2 regions of the Agromyces sp. LHK192 genome follow, and region 1 is predicted to be linked to the other one. Evidence: predicted binding sites of a transcription regulator. Region 1 holds the regulator's gene; the other holds the start of a gene.
What was found. Region 1 encodes LexA, which represses DNA repair genes until DNA is damaged. Its sites were predicted from a motif close to TCGAACANNTGTTCGA; they were not measured.
Positions count from the first base shown of each region.

Region 2: the regulator LexA is predicted to act here: its motif matches at 4,328-4,343, upstream of ELQ40_RS09510 (shikimate dehydrogenase).

Region 1 is NZ_CP034753.1:1,725,138-1,734,239, forward strand. It holds gene hflX (GTPase HflX) at 1-989, shown strand, start outside; gene ELQ40_RS07690 (methylenetetrahydrofolate reductase) at 1,221-2,222, shown strand; gene metE (5-methyltetrahydropteroyltriglutamate--homocysteine S-methyltransferase) at 2,219-4,555, shown strand; gene ELQ40_RS07700 (alpha/beta fold hydrolase) at 4,683-5,456, shown strand; gene lexA (transcriptional repressor LexA) at 5,505-6,242, opposite strand; gene ELQ40_RS07710 (LysM peptidoglycan-binding domain-containing protein) at 6,522-6,887, shown strand; gene ELQ40_RS07715 (histidinol-phosphate transaminase) at 6,964-8,055, shown strand; gene hisB (imidazoleglycerol-phosphate dehydratase HisB) at 8,052-8,666, shown strand; gene hisH (imidazole glycerol phosphate synthase subunit HisH) at 8,663-9,102, shown strand, end outside.
Region 2 is NZ_CP034753.1:2,116,070-2,125,171, reverse strand. It holds gene ELQ40_RS09535 (IS30 family transposase) at 1-555, shown strand, start outside; gene ELQ40_RS09530 (ThuA domain-containing protein) at 539-979, shown strand; gene ELQ40_RS09525 (IclR family transcriptional regulator) at 1,146-1,886, shown strand; gene ELQ40_RS09520 (IclR family transcriptional regulator) at 1,891-2,661, shown strand; gene ELQ40_RS09515 (TetR/AcrR family transcriptional regulator) at 2,685-3,341, opposite strand; gene ELQ40_RS09510 (shikimate dehydrogenase) at 3,338-4,240, opposite strand; gene ELQ40_RS09505 (IclR family transcriptional regulator) at 4,376-5,140, shown strand; gene ELQ40_RS09500 (IclR family transcriptional regulator) at 5,144-5,908, shown strand; gene dctP (TRAP transporter substrate-binding protein DctP) at 5,977-7,032, opposite strand; gene ELQ40_RS09490 (TRAP transporter large permease) at 7,202-8,485, opposite strand; gene ELQ40_RS09485 (TRAP transporter small permease) at 8,490-9,102, opposite strand, start outside.

The sequences.
Region 1 (9,102 bases):
AGGCGCAGGTCGAGCTCGCGCAGCTCGAGTACCTGCTGCCGCGACTGCGCGGCTGGGGTGAGTCGATGTCGCGCCAGGCCGGTGGACAGGTCGGCTCGGCCGGCGCCGGCATGGGTTCGCGCGGCCCCGGTGAGACGAAGATCGAGCTCGACCGCCGCCGCATCCACTCCCGCATGGCGAAGCTGCGCCGGCAGATCGCGGGCATGAAGCCGGCTCGTGAGGCGAAGCGCGCGAACCGCAAGCGCAACGCCGTGCCCTCGGTCGCCATCGCCGGCTACACGAACGCGGGAAAGTCGAGCCTGCTGAACCGGATGACCGGGGCAGGCCTGCTGGTCGAGAACGCGCTGTTCGCGACGCTCGACGCCACCGTCCGCCGCAACACGACGGCCGACGGCCGCGTCTACACGCTCGCCGACACGGTCGGCTTCGTGAGGAACCTGCCGCACCAGCTCGTGGAGGCGTTCCGCTCGACGCTCGAGGAGGTCGGCGAGTCCGACCTGATCGTGCACGTCGTCGACGGTGCGCATCCCGACCCTGCCGGCCAGATCGCGACGGTGCGCGACGTCATCGGCGAGGTCGGTGCGCGCGACATCCCCGAGCTCGTCGTGTTCAACAAGGCCGACCTGCTCACCGAGGAAGACCGTCTCGTGCTGCGCGGCCTCGAACCCGACGCGATGTTCGCCTCGGCTCGCACCGGCGAGGGCGTCGCCGAGGTCCTGGCCGCGATCGGGCGGATGATCCCCGACCCGGCCGTCGAGATCGACCTGCTCGTGCCGTACGACCGGGGCGATGTCGTGTCGGCGTTGCACGAGTCCGGTCGGGTGCTCTCGGTCGAGTACGTCGAGGACGGCACGCGCATCCGGGCGATGGCCTCGCCGGAGCAGGCGGCGCAACTCGCCGGGTTCGCGACGTCGCCGCAGTCTGCCGCGGTCGAGTCTGCCGCGGTCGAGTCCGCCGCGGTCGAGTCCGCCGCGGTCGAGTCGGCCTGACGCGGCGCGCGGGCGTCGACCGACCGAATCCGTCACGCGCCGCCACATCGCTGGCCGCTGCGCGGCGATCCGCGTATCGTGCCCCGTGATCGACGTGCCGGGTCCGACGCCCGGTACCTGGAGCGACAGCCGAGCCCGGCGCCCGCCCGCGACACCACCCCGCCGTGACGGTCGGGGGGCGCGGCGTGCCGATGCCCTCCCGTCCCTGCGGCGAAGTCCGGCAGGAGCGACATGGCAGTGTCCGACCTCGACGGCGGCATCCATCGCGCGGCGATCTCGTTCGAGCTGCTCCCGCCGCGGTCCGACGCCGCCGCCCTCGCGCTCGGGCGCACCATCGACCGGCTCGCCGAGGTCGAGCCCGCCTTCGTCTCGGTGACCTACGGCGCCGGGGGCTCCACCCGCGACCGCTCGCTCACCGTGCTGCGGTATCTCCTGGACCACACCGCCATCGAGCCCATGGCGCACCTCACGTGCGTGGGCTCCTCGTACGCCGAGGCGAACCAGCTCGTACGCCGGTTCCTGGACGCCGGCATCACGAGCTTCCTGGCCCTGCGCGGCGATCCGCCGATCGGCAGTGAGGCGTCCGAGGCCGGGCTGGGCGACCTGCGCAGCGCCGCTGAGCTCGTGCAGCTCATCCATCGCGTGCAGGAGGAGCGCGAGCCGTTCGGCGTGTCGGGCATCCCCGGGATCCCCGGCGCGAGCACGATCCGCGAGCGCCCGCGACCGGAGCGCGTGGCCGTCGCCGCGTTCCCGACCGGGCATCCGCGCTCTCGCGGCATCCAGCACGATGTCGACGTGCTCCTCGCGAAGGAGGCCGCCGGCGCCAACCTCGCGATCACCCAGCTCTTCTGGTATGCCGACGATTACCTGACGTTCGTCGAGCACGCGCGCCGCGGCGGTGTCACCATGCCGATCCTGCCCGGGATCATGCCGACGACCACTCCCGGACGGCTGAAGCGACTCGCCGAACTGACCGGCGTCGAACCCCCGGCGGATCTCGCGATCTCCCTCGAGATCGAACCGGATGCCTCGGCGCAGATGCGGATCGGCGTCCGATTCGCGGTCGAACTCGCCCGTGAGGTGATCTCCGGCGGCGCCCCCGGCCTGCACCTGTACACCTTCAACCGTCACGACGCCGTGCTCGACGTGATCGAGCAGCTCGCCCAGTCCGACCATGTCTCCGACCCCCGGCCCGCTGGGGCCGTCCACGAAAGGAACTCGACGCAACGATGACCACCTCAGCGTTCCCCAAGGGCACGATCCTCGGATACCCGCGCATCGGGCGCCGCCGCGAGCTCAAGCGCGCGGTCGAGGCGTTCTGGGCCGGCTCGATCGACGCCGCCGAGCTGGAGGCCCGCGCCGCCGAGCTGCGCGCCGCGAACCGCGACCGTCTCGCCGCGCTCGGCCTCGGCCGAGACGACTCGTCGATCCCCGAGTCGTTCTCGTACTACGACCAGGTGCTCGACGCCGCGATCGCGGTCGGCGCGGTGCCGTCGCGGTTCGCGCGGCTCGTCGCCGAGGACGGCTCGGTCGACCTCGCCGGCTACTTCACGATCGCGCGCGGCGAAGGCGAGGACCTGCCGCTCGAGATGACGAAGTGGTTCGACTCCAACTACCACTACCTCGTCCCCGAGATCGGGCCGGACACCGCGTTCAGCGCGCACGGCGATCGCCTCGTCGCGGAGTTCGCCGAGGCGAGGGCCGCGGGGTACCTGACGCGTCCGGTGCTCGTCGGCCCGGTCACGTTCCTGGCGCTCGCGAAGCCGGCCGACGGTGCGCCGGCCGGCTTCCGCCCGCTCGACCGGCTCGTCGACCTGCTCCCGGTGTACGGGCGATTGCTCGCGCAGCTCGCCGAAGCGGGGGCCTCGTGGGTCCAGCTCGACGAGCCCGCGCTCGTCAGCGAGAGCATCGACGCGCCGCGCGACCTGGTGCTCGAGTCGGTCGGGGCCGCGTACGACGCGCTCGGTGCCGCCGAGCAGCGCCCGGCGATCTTCGTCGCCGCGCCCTACGGCGGCCTCGACGACGCGCTGCCCGCGCTCGCCGCGACCCCGGTCGAAGCGATCGGCTTCGACCTGGTGAAGGGCTCGGTGCCGTCGGGCCTGGACCCGGCGACGGCCGAGTCGCTGGCGGGCAAGGCCCTGGTCGCCGGCGTGATCGACGGCCACAACATCTGGCGCGGCGACCTCGCGGCGGCATTCGACCGGGTCGAGGCCCTCGCGAACCTGTCCGGTGAGGTGTCGGTATCGACGTCGACGTCGCTCTTCCACGTGCCGCACGACGTCGCGGACGAGTCGAAGCTCGACCCGCGCCTGGTCGGCTGGCTCGCGTTCGCCGACCAGAAGGTCGGCCAGGTCGCCACGCTGGCGACGGGCCTGGTCTCGGGCCGTGAGGCGATCGGCGAGGCGCTGGATGCCGCAACCGCGTCCCTCGCCGACCGCGCCGGCGCCCCCGGGGTCCGCGTGCCGAACGTGCGCGAGCGGTTGGCCGCGCTGCGCGACGGCGACTTCAGCCGAGACGACTTCGACACGCGCGTCGCCGCTCAGGCTTCGCTCGAGCTGCCCGAGCTGCCGACCACCACGATCGGCTCGTTCCCGCAGACCGGCGACATCCGCCGCGCCCGTGCACGCCTGGTGAAGGGCGAACTGACGCACGAGGAGTACGTGCAGGCGATGCGCGAGGAGATCGAGCGGGTCATCCGACTGCAGGAGGAGCTCGGCCTCGACGTCCTCGTGCACGGCGAGCCCGAGCGCAACGACATGGTGCAGTACTTCGCCGAGCTGCTCGAGGGCTTCGCCGTCACCGAGCACGGCTGGGTGCAGTCCTACGGTTCGCGCTGCACGCGCCCCTCGATCCTCTGGGGCGACGTGTCGCGTCCGGAGCCGATGACGGTCGCCTGGTCGACCTACGCGCAGTCGCTCACCGCGAAGCCCGTCAAGGGCATGCTCACGGGACCGGTCACGATCCTGGCGTGGTCGTTCGTCCGCGACGACCAGCCGCTCGGCGACACGGCACGCCAGGTCGCCCTCGCCCTTCGCGACGAGATCGCAGACCTCGAGGCATCCGGCATCCGGGTGATCCAGGTCGATGAGCCGGCGCTGCGCGAACTGCTGCCGCTGAAGCGCGCCGACCAGCCCGCGTACCTCGACTGGTCGGTCGGCTCCTTCCGGCTCGCGACGGCGGGCGCCGCCGCCGCGACGCAGGTGCACACGCACCTGTGCTACTCGGAGTTCGGGGTCGTGATCGACGCGATCCGCGAGCTCGACGCGGATGTCACCTCGATCGAGGCGGCCCGCAGCCGCATGGAGGTCGTCGACGACATCTCGGCGAGCGGCTTCGACCACGGCATCGGCCCGGGCGTCTACGACATCCACTCCCCGCGAGTGCCCAGCATCGACGAGGTGCAGGGCCTGCTCGAGCGTGCCGTCGCCGAGATCCCGGCATCCCGTCTGTGGGTGAACCCCGACTGCGGCCTCAAGACGCGCGGATACGAGGAGACCGTCGCGTCGCTCGAGCACATCATCGCCGCGACGCGTGCGGTCCGCGAGGGCGCCTCGGTCGGCGGCTGACGCAAGCCGTCGCCGACGCAAGCCGTCGCCGACGCATTCCGCCGGCGAGCGGCGGTGCGCACGATGCACATCGTGCGCACCGCCGCTTGGCGGCTTCCGCTCAGGTCGGCGAGGTAGCGTGCTCGGCATGCAGCTCGCGGTGACCGAATCCGGGCGCGGTCCCCGTACGGCCGTCCTCATCCACGGCATCATGTCGGACTCGCGTGCCTGGCATCGCGTGACGGCCGAGCTCGAGTCGCACGGATTCCGGGTGTTCGCCGTCGACCTGGCCGGACACGGCCGCAGCCCCCGAGCCCGGCGGTACTCGCCGTCGGCCTGGGCCGACGACGTGGTCGAGACATTGGAGCCGCTCCTCGGCGGCGCCCCCGACGTCGTGATGGGCCACTCGCTCGGCGGACTGGTCGCGAGCCTCGTGGCCGACCGGCTCGCCCCGCGCGCGGCGATCTACATCGACCCGGCGTTCGCGTTTCCGGGCGGCCTGCGCGGACTCGCGTTCAAGCTCTTCTTCGCGATCGCACCGCGCCCGCGTCGGACGGCACTCGTGAAGATGAACCCCAAGTGGCACGCCGAGGACGTCGAGATCGAGCTCGCGACCCTGCGCGACTGGGACAAGCGCACGGTCCTCGGCTTCGCGGACACGCGCCCGCTCGTTCCTCCGGTGCGGCTGGTCGCGCCGAGCCTCGTGCTGCTCGCCGAGAAGAGCCTGCTCATCACCGAGCAGGTCGCGAACCGGATGCGTCGCCAGGGCATGACCGTGCAGACCGTGCGCGGCACCGGGCACACGGTGTTCCGCGACGACCACGCCGGGTTCATGGACGCCGTGCTGGGCTGGCTGCGGGGCCTTCCGGCGCAGGCCGGTCACGTCGGACCGCGGATCGGAGCGCCGGTCGGCGGCAGCTGATCCGGCGGAGGGGCCGTTCGTCGACGCCGGCGCCGGACGGGCCGGAGCTCAGACCGTGCGCAGCACGGCGACGACCTTGCCGAGCACCTCGGCGGCGTCGCCGAGGATCGGCTCGAACGCGCTGTTCCGCGGCAGCAGCCAGGTGTGGCCGTCGCGCTGGCGGAAGACCTTGACGGTCGCCTCACCGTCGAGCATCGCCGCGACGATCTCGCCGTTCTCGGCCGTCTTCTGCGAACGGACGACGACCCAGTCGCCGTCGCAGATGGCCGCGTCGATCATCGAGTCGCCGACCACCTTCAGGATGAACAGTTCGCCCTTGCCGACGAGTTGACGGGGGAGGGGGAAGACCTCCTCGACCTGCTGCTCGGCCGTGATCGGCACGCCGGCGGCGATGCGGCCGACGAGCGGGACCATCGCGGCGTCGCCGACGGGCGCGGCGGTCCCGATCGTCGGCACGCGCGCCTCACCGCCCGGCAGCTCGATGAGCACCTCGAGCGCGCGAGGCCGGTTCGGGTCACGGCGGAGGTAACCGGCGAGCTCGAGCTGGTTGAGCTGGTGGGTGACGCTCGACAGCGACGAGAGCCCGACCGCGTCGCCGATCTCCCGCATGCTCGGCGGGTAGCCGCGCCCGGCGACCGAGCGCTGGATCACCTCGAGGATCGCCACCTGCTTCGGCGACAGCGACTTGCGCCGGCGGGTGCCCGCATCGGGAGTGCGGTCGATGTCGGTGGTCACGTTGAGCCCCTCGTCACGGCCGTCGGCGGTCGGTGCCGGCGACGACCTCATCGGCGTCCATCGGCCGGATCACGCTGCTCGGCGGTCGATGTCGGTGGTCGGTGTTCGACTGGAGTCGGACATTCGAAACTGTATCCGCCGAACGGGCGAGCGACAAACATCTGTTCGAGCGTGTCGCCCGATCGGCAGCCGAGTCCGGACGGAGGTCGACGCTTGCCAGTTCGAACATTCGAAGATATATTCGGAACAGAGATTCGTATCCGGCGCTCCCGGCCGAGCGCCGGATACGGATCCAGCCGGGATCCACACACGGAGGGCACGGGAGGAATCATGAGCATCGCCAGCGCACCGACCGCATTCGACGGGCTCGCACCCACCGGAACGGCACCGCGGACGCGCCTGCGACTCACCCGTCGTGGGCGACTCGTGTTCACGACGCTCGGGGCGCTGCCGCTCGTGATCTGGACGCTCGTGTCGGTGCTCGGGTCGGGGCCCGCCGCCGCCGGGGGAGCATCCGGGGGCGGAGCGCTGCAGACCGTCACGGTCGGTGCCGGCGACACCCTCTGGGAACTCGCGGTCATGATCGCCCCCGACGACGACCCGCGCGAGGTCATCGCCGACATCCTCCGCATCAACGGACTCGAGTCGCCGATCGTGCAGCCGGGGCAGGAACTCGCGCTGCCTGCGGGGCGCTGACGGCAGTGCTCCCGGCGCAGCCCGACCGCACGTCGCAGGGCGTCCCACCTCTCGCGCCGCGTCTACCATTGAGCAGGTGACGAGTCTCGACGATCTCCCCATCCGAGACGACCTTCGCGGTCAGATGCCCTACGGGGCACCGCAGAAGGTCGTGCCCGTGGCGTTGAACGTGAACGAGAACACGCATCCCATCCCGGAGGCGGTCGCGCACGACATCGTGTCGCGCGTCGCGTCGGCGATCCTCGGACTCAACCGGTACCCCGACCGCGAGTTCACCGAACTGCGCGCTGCATTCGCCCGGTACCTCGGACACGGCCTCGCGCCCGAACAGGTCTGGGCCGCGAACGGGTCGAACGAGGTGCTCCAGCACGTGCTGCAGGCCTTCGGCGGTCCCGGTCGAAGCGCCCTCGGCTTCGCGCCGACGTACTCGATGTACTCGCTGCTGTCGGCCGGCACCGGAACCGCGTGGATCGACGCGCCGCGAGACGCCGACTTCGAGCTGACGCCCGAGACCGCCGTGGCGGCGATCCGGAAGCACGACCCCGACATCGTGCTGCTCTGCGCACCGAACAACCCGACCGGCACCCCGGCGTCGCTCGCGACGGTCGAGGCCGTCGTCGACGCCGCGCGGGGCATCGTCGTGGTCGACGAGGCGTACTTCGAGTTCGCCGATCCCGGCACGCCGAGCGCGCTCAGCCTGCTGCCGGGCCGGCCGAGACTGCTCGTGTCGCGGACCATGAGCAAGGCGTTCGCCTTCGCGGGCGCGCGGGTCGGCTACCTGGCCGGCGACCCGGCGGCGATCGACGCGCTCCGGCTCGTGCGGCTCCCGTACCATCTGTCGGCCCTGACGCAGGCGGCCGCGCTCGGCGCGCTCGCGCACGCCGACCAGATGCTGGCGATGGTCGACGAGATCCGCGGGCAACGCGAGCGCATCGTCGTCGAACTCGGCGCGCTCGGCTTCCGGCCCTACCGCAGCGGCGCGAACTTCGTGCTCTTCGGCGGCGTCGACGACCCGCGCGCGGTGTTCGAGGGACTGCTCGCGCGCGGCATCCTCATCCGCGAGATCGGCATCGACGGATGCCTCCGCGTCACGGCCGGCACCGAGGCGGAGACCACGGCCTTCCTCGAGGCGATCGCCCTCTTCGCGCCGAATAGGATGACGGCATGACCACTCCGAAGCCCCACCGCACCGCTCGCGTGCAGCGGGAGACGAGCGAGTCGAGCATCGACCTGTCGATCGACCTCGACGGCACCGGCAGCAGCGACCTCGAGACCGGCGTGCCGTTCTACGACCACATGCTCACCGCGTTCGCGAAGCACTCGCTCACCGACCTCACGGTGCGCGCCAGCGGTGACATCCACATCGACGTCCACCACACGGTGGAGGACGTCGGCATCGCCCTCGGCACGGCGATCCGCCAGGCGCTCGGCGACAAGACAGGCATCTCGCGGTACGGCGACGCACTCGTCCCGCTCGACGAAGCGCTCGCCCAGGCCGTCGTCGACATCTCGGGCCGCCCGTACCTCGTGCACACCGGCGAGCCCGCCGGCTTCGAGCACCACCTCATCGGCGGGCACTTCACCGGTTCGATGGTGCGACACGTATTCGAGGCGATCACGTTCAACGCCGCCCTCACGGTGCACGTCAACGTGCTCGGCGGCCGCGACCCGCACCACATCGCCGAGGCGGAGTTCAAGGCGTTCGCGCGCGCGTTCCGCCAGGCGAAGGCGTACGACCCGCTCGTGGTCGGCATCCCCTCGACGAAGGGCGCCCTGTGACGAGAGCTCGGCGCGTCGTGGTGCTCGACTACGGTTCGGGCAACATCCACTCCGCGGCGAAGGCGCTCGAGCGTGCCGGCGCGGAGGTGCAGGTGACGGCGGATCGCACCGCGGTCATGGAGGCGGACGGCCTCTTCGTGCCGGGCGTCGGCGCCTTCAGGGCCGTCATGGAGCAGCTGCGCGCGGTACGCGGTGACGAGCTCATCGACCGCCGGCTCGCGGGCGGGCGGCCCGTCCTGGGCGTCTGCGTCGGCATGCAGGTGTTCTTCGAGCGCGGCGTGGAGTTCGGCGTCGACACCGAGGGCCTCGGGGAATGGCCGGGCGTCGTCAGCGCCCTGCCCGCCGAGGTGCTGCCGCACATGGGGTGGAACACGGTCGAGCCGGGGGAAGGCAGCGCGCTGTTCGCCGGAATCGAGCACGAGCGCTTCTACTTCGT
Region 2 (9,102 bases), 390 kb from region 1:
GCGGACCGCGCGGTTCCCGGCCATTGGGAAGGTGACCTGATCATCGGCACCGGCCGATCCGCGATCGGCACGATCGTCGAACGCAGGAGCCGCTCGACGTTGCTCGTGCATCTGCCTCGGCTTGAGGGTTGGGGCGAGATACCACCGGTGAAGAACGGTCCGGCGCTGGGCGGCTACGGCGCGATGGCGATGAACGCCGCATTGACGACGTCGATGACGAAGCTTCCCGAGCAGCTCCGAAAGACGATCACCTGGGACCGCGGCAAAGAACTCTCCGGACATGCGCAGTTCGCGCTCGAGACCGGCACGAAGGTGTTTTTCGCGGACCCGCACTCGCCCTGGCAGCGCCCGACGAACGAGAACACGAACGGGCTGCTACGTCAGTACTTCCCGAAGGGGACCGATCTATCGCGCTGGAGTGCCGAAGACCTCGAGGCTGTCGCGCTCACGCTCAACAACCGGCCACGCAAGAGTCTCGACTGGAAGACTCCCGCGGAGGTGTTCGAGGAGCAGCTACGCTCACTCCAACAGTCCGGTGTTGCAACGACCGGTTGAACTCAGGGAATACAGCTGGCCGTACTACGAGGGTCTCCTCGGCGGAGCCAACTTCTACAACCACGGGCCGAACCGCGACGGAACCGTGGAGCGGATCAACCGCAAGGACGCCTCGACCTCGTTCATGCCCAGGACCTGGGCGTTCAAGGACGAGTGGTACAATCTCGCGCCGTACCCCAGCTACGTCAACGTGCTGCTCGAGGTCGACCAGGCGACCAGCCAGGCGACGCCGGCAGGCCACGGCGAGTCGCATCCCGTGAGCTGGTGCCAGTACTACGACGGCGGACGGGCGTGGCTCACGACCCTCGGTCACGACATCGCGGCGTGGACCGATGCACCCCTGGCCGGCGACGACCTGTTCAAGCAGCACGTCATGGAGGGCCTCGAGAGCGCGATGGGCATCAAGCCCTTCTGCGCGGCCTGACACCCGCGCGGGAGCTCCTCCCCGGCTCCCGCCACGTGGGCCCGGGCCTCGTCGACCGGCGAGGCCCGGGCCCCTTCCGTGTCCGGAAGTTCCGTCCAGTGGGACATCCACCGGCTCCCACGGAGGTTCGGTTGCCGTACTCGCGAGCCCGACCGATACTGCGCATATGCGGTCCGCTCTCACTGCCGAGCCGGTCTCGGTCCTCGACCGGATCCTCGCCGTCCTCGACGCCGCACGCGAGGCGCACGGCTCGACCACGGTCAGCGAGCTCGCGCGGACGACGGGGATCCCGAAGTCCACGGTCTCCCGGATCGTCGGCGACCTCGTCCGACAGCGCTACCTCGCCCGGAGCGCCGACGGCGTGGTGATCGGCCTGCGGCTGTTCGAGCTGGGGTCGCGCGCGAGCACCCCCCGTCGTCTCGGCATCGCGGCCCTGCCGGTGCTCGCCGAGCTGTACCACGCGACCGGCGAGCACCTGAACGTCGCCGTGCAGGACGGCCGCGACATGCTCTCGGTCGTCTCGGTGCAGGGCCGGCTCAGGCCGTGCCCGTCCCGGGCGGGCGTGCGGGTCCCGTCGGCGACGACCGCGCTCGGCAAGGCGGTGCTCGCGTTCACGTCGGACGAGGTGGTCGTCGGGCGCGTGCTGGGCGGGCTCGACCCCGACCGCCGGCGAAGCCTCGAGCGGGAGTTCGTGCGCGTCCGCGGCGAAGGTCTCGCGGTCGATCGGTGCGAGACCTTCCGCGGGGTGATGGCGATCGCGAGCCCGGTGCTCTCCGCGCAGCGCCAGCCGGTGGCGGCGATCTCGGTCGCCGGACCGGAGACCGACATGGACGCCGATCGGATGATGCCCCTGGTCCGCCACGCGGCACTCGCGCTCACGCACCGGCTGGCGCTCCGGGTGGCCTGACCCGGTGGCCGAGGCAGACGGCGACGACGCGATCGGCGTGCTCGACCGCCTCACGGCACTGCTCGAGGCCTTCGAGTCCGACGACCGCGGACTGGGGATCTCGGAGCTCGCGCTGCGCGCGGGCCTGCCGAAGTCGACGGTGTCGCGGCTGGTCGCGATCCTCGTCCGCAGGAACTACCTCGAGCGGGACGGCAGGCTGCTGCATCTCGGCCTGCGGTTGTTCGAGCTCGGCCACCTCGCCGAGCAGCCGCGACGGCTTCGGAGTGCGGCGCTGCCGATCATGGCGAACCTGCGCAACACCACGGGCGGAACCGTCAACGTCGCGATCCGCGACGAACGCGAGCTGGTCTGCATCGCGGTGATGCGCGGCCAGGCGCCCGCACCGGTGATCGCGCACACCGGTGCCTTCCTCCCGATGCACGCCACGGCGCTCGGCAAGGCGGTGCTCGCGCATTCGCGGGCCGCGTTCGTCGAGGAGATCCTCTCGGCTCCGCTGCCGGCGTGGACGGAGCGGACGCTCACCGATCCGACGGCGTTGCGGGTCGAGCTCGACCGGATCGGCCGCGGCGCTCCGGCCCTGGACGCGGGGGAGTACCTCGCCGGCGTCTCGTGCGTCGCGCACGGGCTGTTCGACCGCTCCGGCGACGTGGTGGGCGCGCTGTCGGTGTCGAACACGTCGACGGTGTTCGACGCGGAGCTGTTCGCGCCGGTCGTTCATGCGGCTGCGGGGGCCTTGACACGGCGGCTCGAGGAGGCGCCCTCAGGCGACACCTGAGTCGTCGGGTGCGGCCGCCGTCGCTACCCGCGCGAGCCGGTCATCGTGGCGACGACCATGTCGCCGATGAGGCGGCGATGCGAGTCCTGCAGTTCGGGAGCGAGCATGTCGCGGTCGAAGATGGCCTGGAAGGTGTGGCGGTTCGCGACGTGGAAGCACGCGTAGGCGCTGATCACCATGTGCACGTCGAGCGCGTCGACGTCGTCGCGGAAGGCGCCCTCCTCGACGCCGCGGTCGATGACCTCTTCGAGGAGCGTGATCGCGGTGACGTTCTCGCGCATCACGGTCTCGGAGCGGCGCAGGTGCTCGGCCCGGTGGATGTTCTCGATGCTCACGAGCTGGATGAACTCCGGATGCGTCGTGTGGTGCACGTAGGTGGCCTCCGCGAGTCTCCTGAGCGCCTCGGTCGGGCTGAGCGAGTCGATGCGGATGCCGCGTTCGACCAGGCGGATCTGCGCGTAGGCGCGCTCGAGGACCGCGAGGTAGAGGCCTTCCTTCGAGCCGAAGTAGTAGTAGATCATGCGCTTCGTGGTTCGGGTGCGCGCGGCGATCTCGTCCACCCTGGCGCCGGCGTAGCCGTTCGCCGCGAACTCGGCGATCGCGACCTCGAGGATGTCGCGCTGCGTCCGGCTCGCCCGCTCGGTGGTGCCCGCGTGCACGTCGTCGATGCGATCGGTCACTCCGCGCTCCCTCCGGCGTCGGGTCGCCCTTCGGCGCGGATCAGCGCGCGGAAGTGCCGCTCCATCCGGTCGCGGTCGGGTGCGACGCCCGTGATGATCCGGAGACTAGCGCATGCCTGGCCGACCGCCATCCGTCCACCGTCGAGCACCGGATGCCCGAGCGCGGTCGCGCGGCCGAGGAGTTCGGTCTCGAGCGGTCGGTACACGACGTCGGCGACCCACGCGTTCGCCGCGAGGCGGTCGAGGTCGAACGCGGTGCCGGGGTGGTGGCTCATCCCCATCGGCGTGGCGTGCACCACTCCGCTCGCGCGTGCGATCGAGTCGGGGAGCTCGGCGAGGTCGATCGCGGCGATCTCGTGCGACGGGTAGAGCGTGCGCATCCGCGTCATGAGGCGTTCTGCGCGATCGCCGTCCTGGTCGTGGAGATCGAGGTGTGCGGTGCCGCCCGCGAGCAGGGCGTACGCGGTCGCGGCGCCCGCGCCGCCGCATCCGATCTGCACCACGCGTCGGAGGGACGCTCCGGGGAGGCCCGTTTCGAGCCCGTCGCGGAACCCCATCCAGTCCGTGTTGTGTCCGACGGTCCGATCGGGTTCGAAGACGACGAGGTTGACGGCACCCAGGCGCTCGGCGTCCGGCTCGAGGACGTCGACGAGGTCGACCACGAGCTGCTTGCACGGGTGGGTGATGTTCATCGCCGCGTACCCGCTCGCTCGAGCCTCCTGGAGGATGGCGCCGATGTCGCTCGGAGGACGTCCGAGTTCGATCAGGTCGTGGACCCGGTACTCGTAGTCGAGGCCGAGCGCGGCCGCCTCGACCTCGTGCATCGCCGGCGTCAGCGACGCGCTGATGCCGTCGCCGACGAGCCCGACGAGGTATCGGGGGCGAGGCGATGTGCGCATGGATGCCCTTCCCGCCCACCGCTCTGTGGGGCCACGTGAGTCCTCGACAAGCATTGCACGCCAGTGTACGAACTAGTACGTTCGTAATCGAAAGCGCGATCGACGATGATTCAAGCCGCTGGAAGGGGTCGCTCGATGACGAGTCCCACCGAATGGAACACCGCCCCCGATCCGACGGCGTCGCCGGTCTCGGTGCTCGACCGCATCATCGCGATCCTCGAGGCGGTCCGCGAGAGCGACGGCCCGGCCACGATCACCGACATCGCCGCACGCGTCGGGCTGCCGAAGTCCACGACGTCCCGACTCGTCGCCGACCTGGCCGACCAGCGGTACCTCGCACGGGTCGGAGGCGGCGCCGGCGTCGAGCTCGGCCTGCGGCTGTTCGAACTGGGCGCCAGGGCGAGCCGACCGCGCCGACTCCTCGCCGCGGCAGCACCGGTGATCCGGCGACTTCGCGAGGCGACGGGCGAGCGGGTGGGACTCTGGGTCCAGCAGGGCACCGACATGGTCTCGATCGCCGCGCTGCCGGGCAGGCTGCCGATGCTGCCGACGAGCGCCGGCATGCACTCGCCCGCACTGACGACCGCCAGCGGCAAGGCGTATCTCGCCTTCTGCGCCGACCAGCGGGTCGTCGACCGCGTCACCGCCTCGCTCGTCGACGACGACGCGAGGCACTTCCGCGACGAGCTCGCCCAGGTGCGGTCGTCGACCCTCGCGACCGACCTTGAGGTCTCCTACCCGGGGATCCTCGCGGTGGCGAGTCCCGTGTTCGGCTCCGGCAGGTCCGTCGTCGGCGCGATCTCGATCGCCGGCCCGAGCGGTGGGATGGATCCGGACCGGATCGCTCCGATCGTGCGCGCCGCGGGCACGAGCGTCAGCCGGCGAGTGGCGGCTGCGTAGCCGATGCGCACCGCGGACTGGACGGCCACCGTCAGCGTGCTGGACCGGATCACGGCGGTCTTCGACGCGTTCGGCGACGAGGACGAGGGCCTCGGGGTGTCGGAGCTGGCCCGCCGGGCGCACCTGCCCAAGTCCACGGTCTCGCGGCTCGCCGCCGACCTCGTCGCGCAGCGGTTCCTCGAGCGCGACGGCGATCGGCTCTTCCTCGGCCTGCGCCTGTTCGAGTTCGCCCAGACCGTCGAACGGCCGCGGATGCTGCGGCGCATCGCGATGCCGGTGATGACCGAGCTGCGCGACGCCACCGGGCACTCCGTGAGCCTGAGCGTGCTCGATGGCGCCGATGTCGTGTGCATCGCGATGGTGCGCGGGGAATCCACCGGATCGCCGCTGCTCCGGATCGGCGGCCGGCTGCCGGCGCACGCCACCGCGACCGGCAAGGCGATGCTGGCGTACCTGCCGCGCGATGACCTCGACCCGGTGCTCGCCGGTGGCCTGCCGGGCCGCACCGATCGCACCATCCGCGATCCCGACCTGCTCCGGCGCCAGCTGGCGGAGGTCCGGCGGCTCGGCGTCGCGACCGAGCTCGGCGAGTGCGCCGACGACCGTGCCTGCGCGGCCAGTCCGATCCTGGCGCCGGGCGGCGCAGCGATCGCCGCCGTCGCGGTCGCCGGACCCGAGGGGGTGCTGGCGCCCGAGCGCGTCGCGCCCGCCGTCCGCGCGGCGGCGTCCGCGCTGGGCCGCCGCCTCGCCGCGAACCCGGGCGACTGACGCGAAGGAGCGTGGCGGGTGGGACCCGCCACGCTCCTGTTCACCACCCGCGGCTCGCGGGTGACGCCTCACTCCGCCGTGTCGCGGATGGCCTGGTAGGCCTCCAGGTTCTCACCGGTGAAGTAGCCCTGGAAGAACTCCTCGGCCTTGCTGATGAACGCATCCATGTCGATGTCGTCCTGCTCGACCACGGTGAACGCGTCGTTCGCGCGGTACTCGTCGAGGATCTCCTCCGTCGACTCGTCGACGCAGTCGCGGTTCTCGGGGCGGATCTCGTGGATCGTCTCCTCGAGCAGCGCGGTCTGCTCCTCGTTCATCTTCTCGTAGGTCGCGTCGCTCACGATGATCCAGTGGATGCCGACCTGGTGGTCGTTGAGGATCGCCGTGTTGAGCACTTCGTCGTAGCTCGACGAGCGGGTGGCGACGATCGGGTTCTCCTGGCCGACCGCGATGCCCTGCTGCAGCGCCGTGTAGACCTCCTCCACCGCGACCGAGACCGGGTTCGTGACACCGAGCGCCTCCGCGTTCGCGAGGAAGATCGGCGAGTTCGGGAACCGGATGGGCACGCCGGCGAGGTCGTCGGGGCTCGTCACCTCGACGTCCTTCGTCGTGAAGGTGCGGTTGCCGAAGAACCATCCGTCGACGATGTTCACGCCGGTCGCCTCGTGGAAGCCGGTGAAGAGGTCCTCGGAGCTCTCGTCGATCCACTGGAACGCGTGGTCGACGTCGTTGAACGCGTACGCCGCGTCGACCACGCCGATGGGCTCATAGGTGGCGCTCAGGGCCGAGGCGCCCTGCAGGTCGATGTCGATGTCGCCGGCCTGCACCTGGGGGAAGCGGTCCGCGTCGGGTCCGAGTTGGCTCGCGGGGTAGAGGTCGACGGTGAATCCGACGTCGGCGCCCTCGAGCCGTTCCTTGAGCAGCTCGACGCCGCAGAAGTAGTTCGGGGTCTCCTCGTTCTGGCTGGTCGCGACGGTGAGGGTCACCGGCGAGTTCTCGGCGGCGCCGGCGTCGCCGGTCTCCTCCGGCGTCCCGCCGCCGGAGCAGGCTGCGAGAACGAGGGTGGATGCTGCGAGCACCGACGCGGCGATTCGACCGCGGCGCGTCGAGCGGGCTGTGCCCATGGGACTCTCCTCTGGTTGTGCGCACGTCCTCGTGCGCCTCTGGCGTGACATTCGACGGCCGGTCAGGAAATCCCGGCACTGCCGACTCTGACCGAGTTCCGGTGGGGCGGACAGCGGCGTCCCGTCGAATGGAACATCCGGTTCGCTTCGCTCCGAGGCCATCTCGCCGTCAGCCCATCAGGCCGAGCAGCGTGGGCAGGCTCGTCACGATCGCGGGGAAGAGCGTGATGAGCAGCAGCACGGCGCCGAGCGGGATCAGGAACGGCAGGATGCCGCGGAAGAGCTCGCCCATCGGCCTTCGGGTGATCGAGCCGACGACGAAGAGGACGGCGCCGACCGGTGGCGTCAGCGATCCGATCATCAGGTTGAGGATCATGATCACGCCGAGCTGCACCGGGTCGATGCCGAACTGGGTCACGATCGGCATCAGGATCGGCACGAGGACGAGGATCACCGGCGGAGCCTCGAGCGGGATGCCGAGCAGGATCAGCAGGACGTTGAGCATCAGCAGGAAGAGGATCGGGTTGTCGGTCAGCCCGGTGAGCCACTCACCGAGGGAACGCGAGACCTGCTCGCGGGCGAGCACCTGCCCCATCAGGTTCGAGGCCCCGAGGATGAGCAGGATCCCGCCCGAGATGACGACGGTCTCCTTGGCCGACTTCCAGAAGACCCGCCAGGTGAGCGTCCGGTAGATCCCACCGAGGACGAGCATGTAGACCGCCGCGATGCCGGCGCTCTCGGTCGGCGTGAACCACCCGCTGAAGATGCCGCCGAGGATGATCACCGGCAGCAGGGCGGGGCCGATGACGCGCACCGCCGCCTTGCCGAGCAGGGAACCCACGAACGGCTTGCCGCCTGCGATCTCGGGGTGTCGCCGCACCCAGAAGAAGATGTACGCCGCGAGCCCCAGCGCCATCAGCATCGCCGGCACGATGGACGCCGCGAACAGGGCACCGGTCGAGATGGACGCCGTCGCGGCGAACAGCACCGCGGGGATGCTCGGGGGCATCACGGTGCTCATGAGCGAACCCGAGGCCGTGAGCCCTGCCGAGAAGCCGTACGGATACCCCGCCTTGAGCATCTGGGGCACCTGCACCTTGCTCGTCGACGCCGCGTCGGCGAGCGCCGAGCCGCTGATCCACGAGAAGCCGATCGCGGTGCCCAGGTTCACGTACGCAAGACTGCCCGGCAGCCTCGGCAGCAGTGCCCGGGCGAGGTCGTAGAGCCTCGTGGCGATGCCGAGGTGGTTGGCGACCGTGCCGACGAAGATGAACAGCGGCACGGCGAGCAGGGGGAAGCTGTTGATGCCGTTGACGACCGAGGTGATCGCGTAGCCGGCCGACAGGCCGTTGCTGTAGAAGTACAGCAGGCTGGCCGCGATCATCGCGAACGCCACGGGGACCCGCAGGAGGAGGAAGACGACGAAGAGCAGGATGTAGAGCCAGAGGTCCAACGGGTCAGCCTTCCATCTCGCCGATGTCGAGCTTGCGCTCGGGGCGGTTCGCGAACGGGATCTTGATGGTCGAGTGGATCGCGGCGGAGACGAAGCCGATCAGCGCGAAGACGTAGAGCATGCCGTAGGGCACGTGCATCGCCGCGCTCAGCCGGCCCCACTCGAGCTCGATCTTCACGAACGCCTCGTACGCGAGGGCGAGGCTCGTGACGACCATGATGACGGCGGACGTGACCCGCAGGGCGACGAAGAGCTTCGTCCCCTCGAGCAGCCCGTCGAAGATCTCGAGCACGATGTGCCCGTTGCGACCCACGAGGTATCCGGTGGTGATGAACGTCATCGCGATCATCGACAGGAGCGCGATCTCGCCGGCTCCGACCCAGGCGACCGAGGGGAAGTACCGGCCGAGCACCTGGTACATCACGCCGAAGACGATCAGGGCGAAGAGCGTGACGCCGATGACGATCTCGATCGCGGACAGCACGCGGATGAACCGCGGGTCGGCCGGCACGCCCTTGTTCAGCTCGGGTCCGGCGTAGAACGTGTCCGTGTGCGGGAAGATCGACTCGCCCAGGGCGGCCTCCGACGCCTTCCTCGTCAGAGGCTCGGGTTCCTCC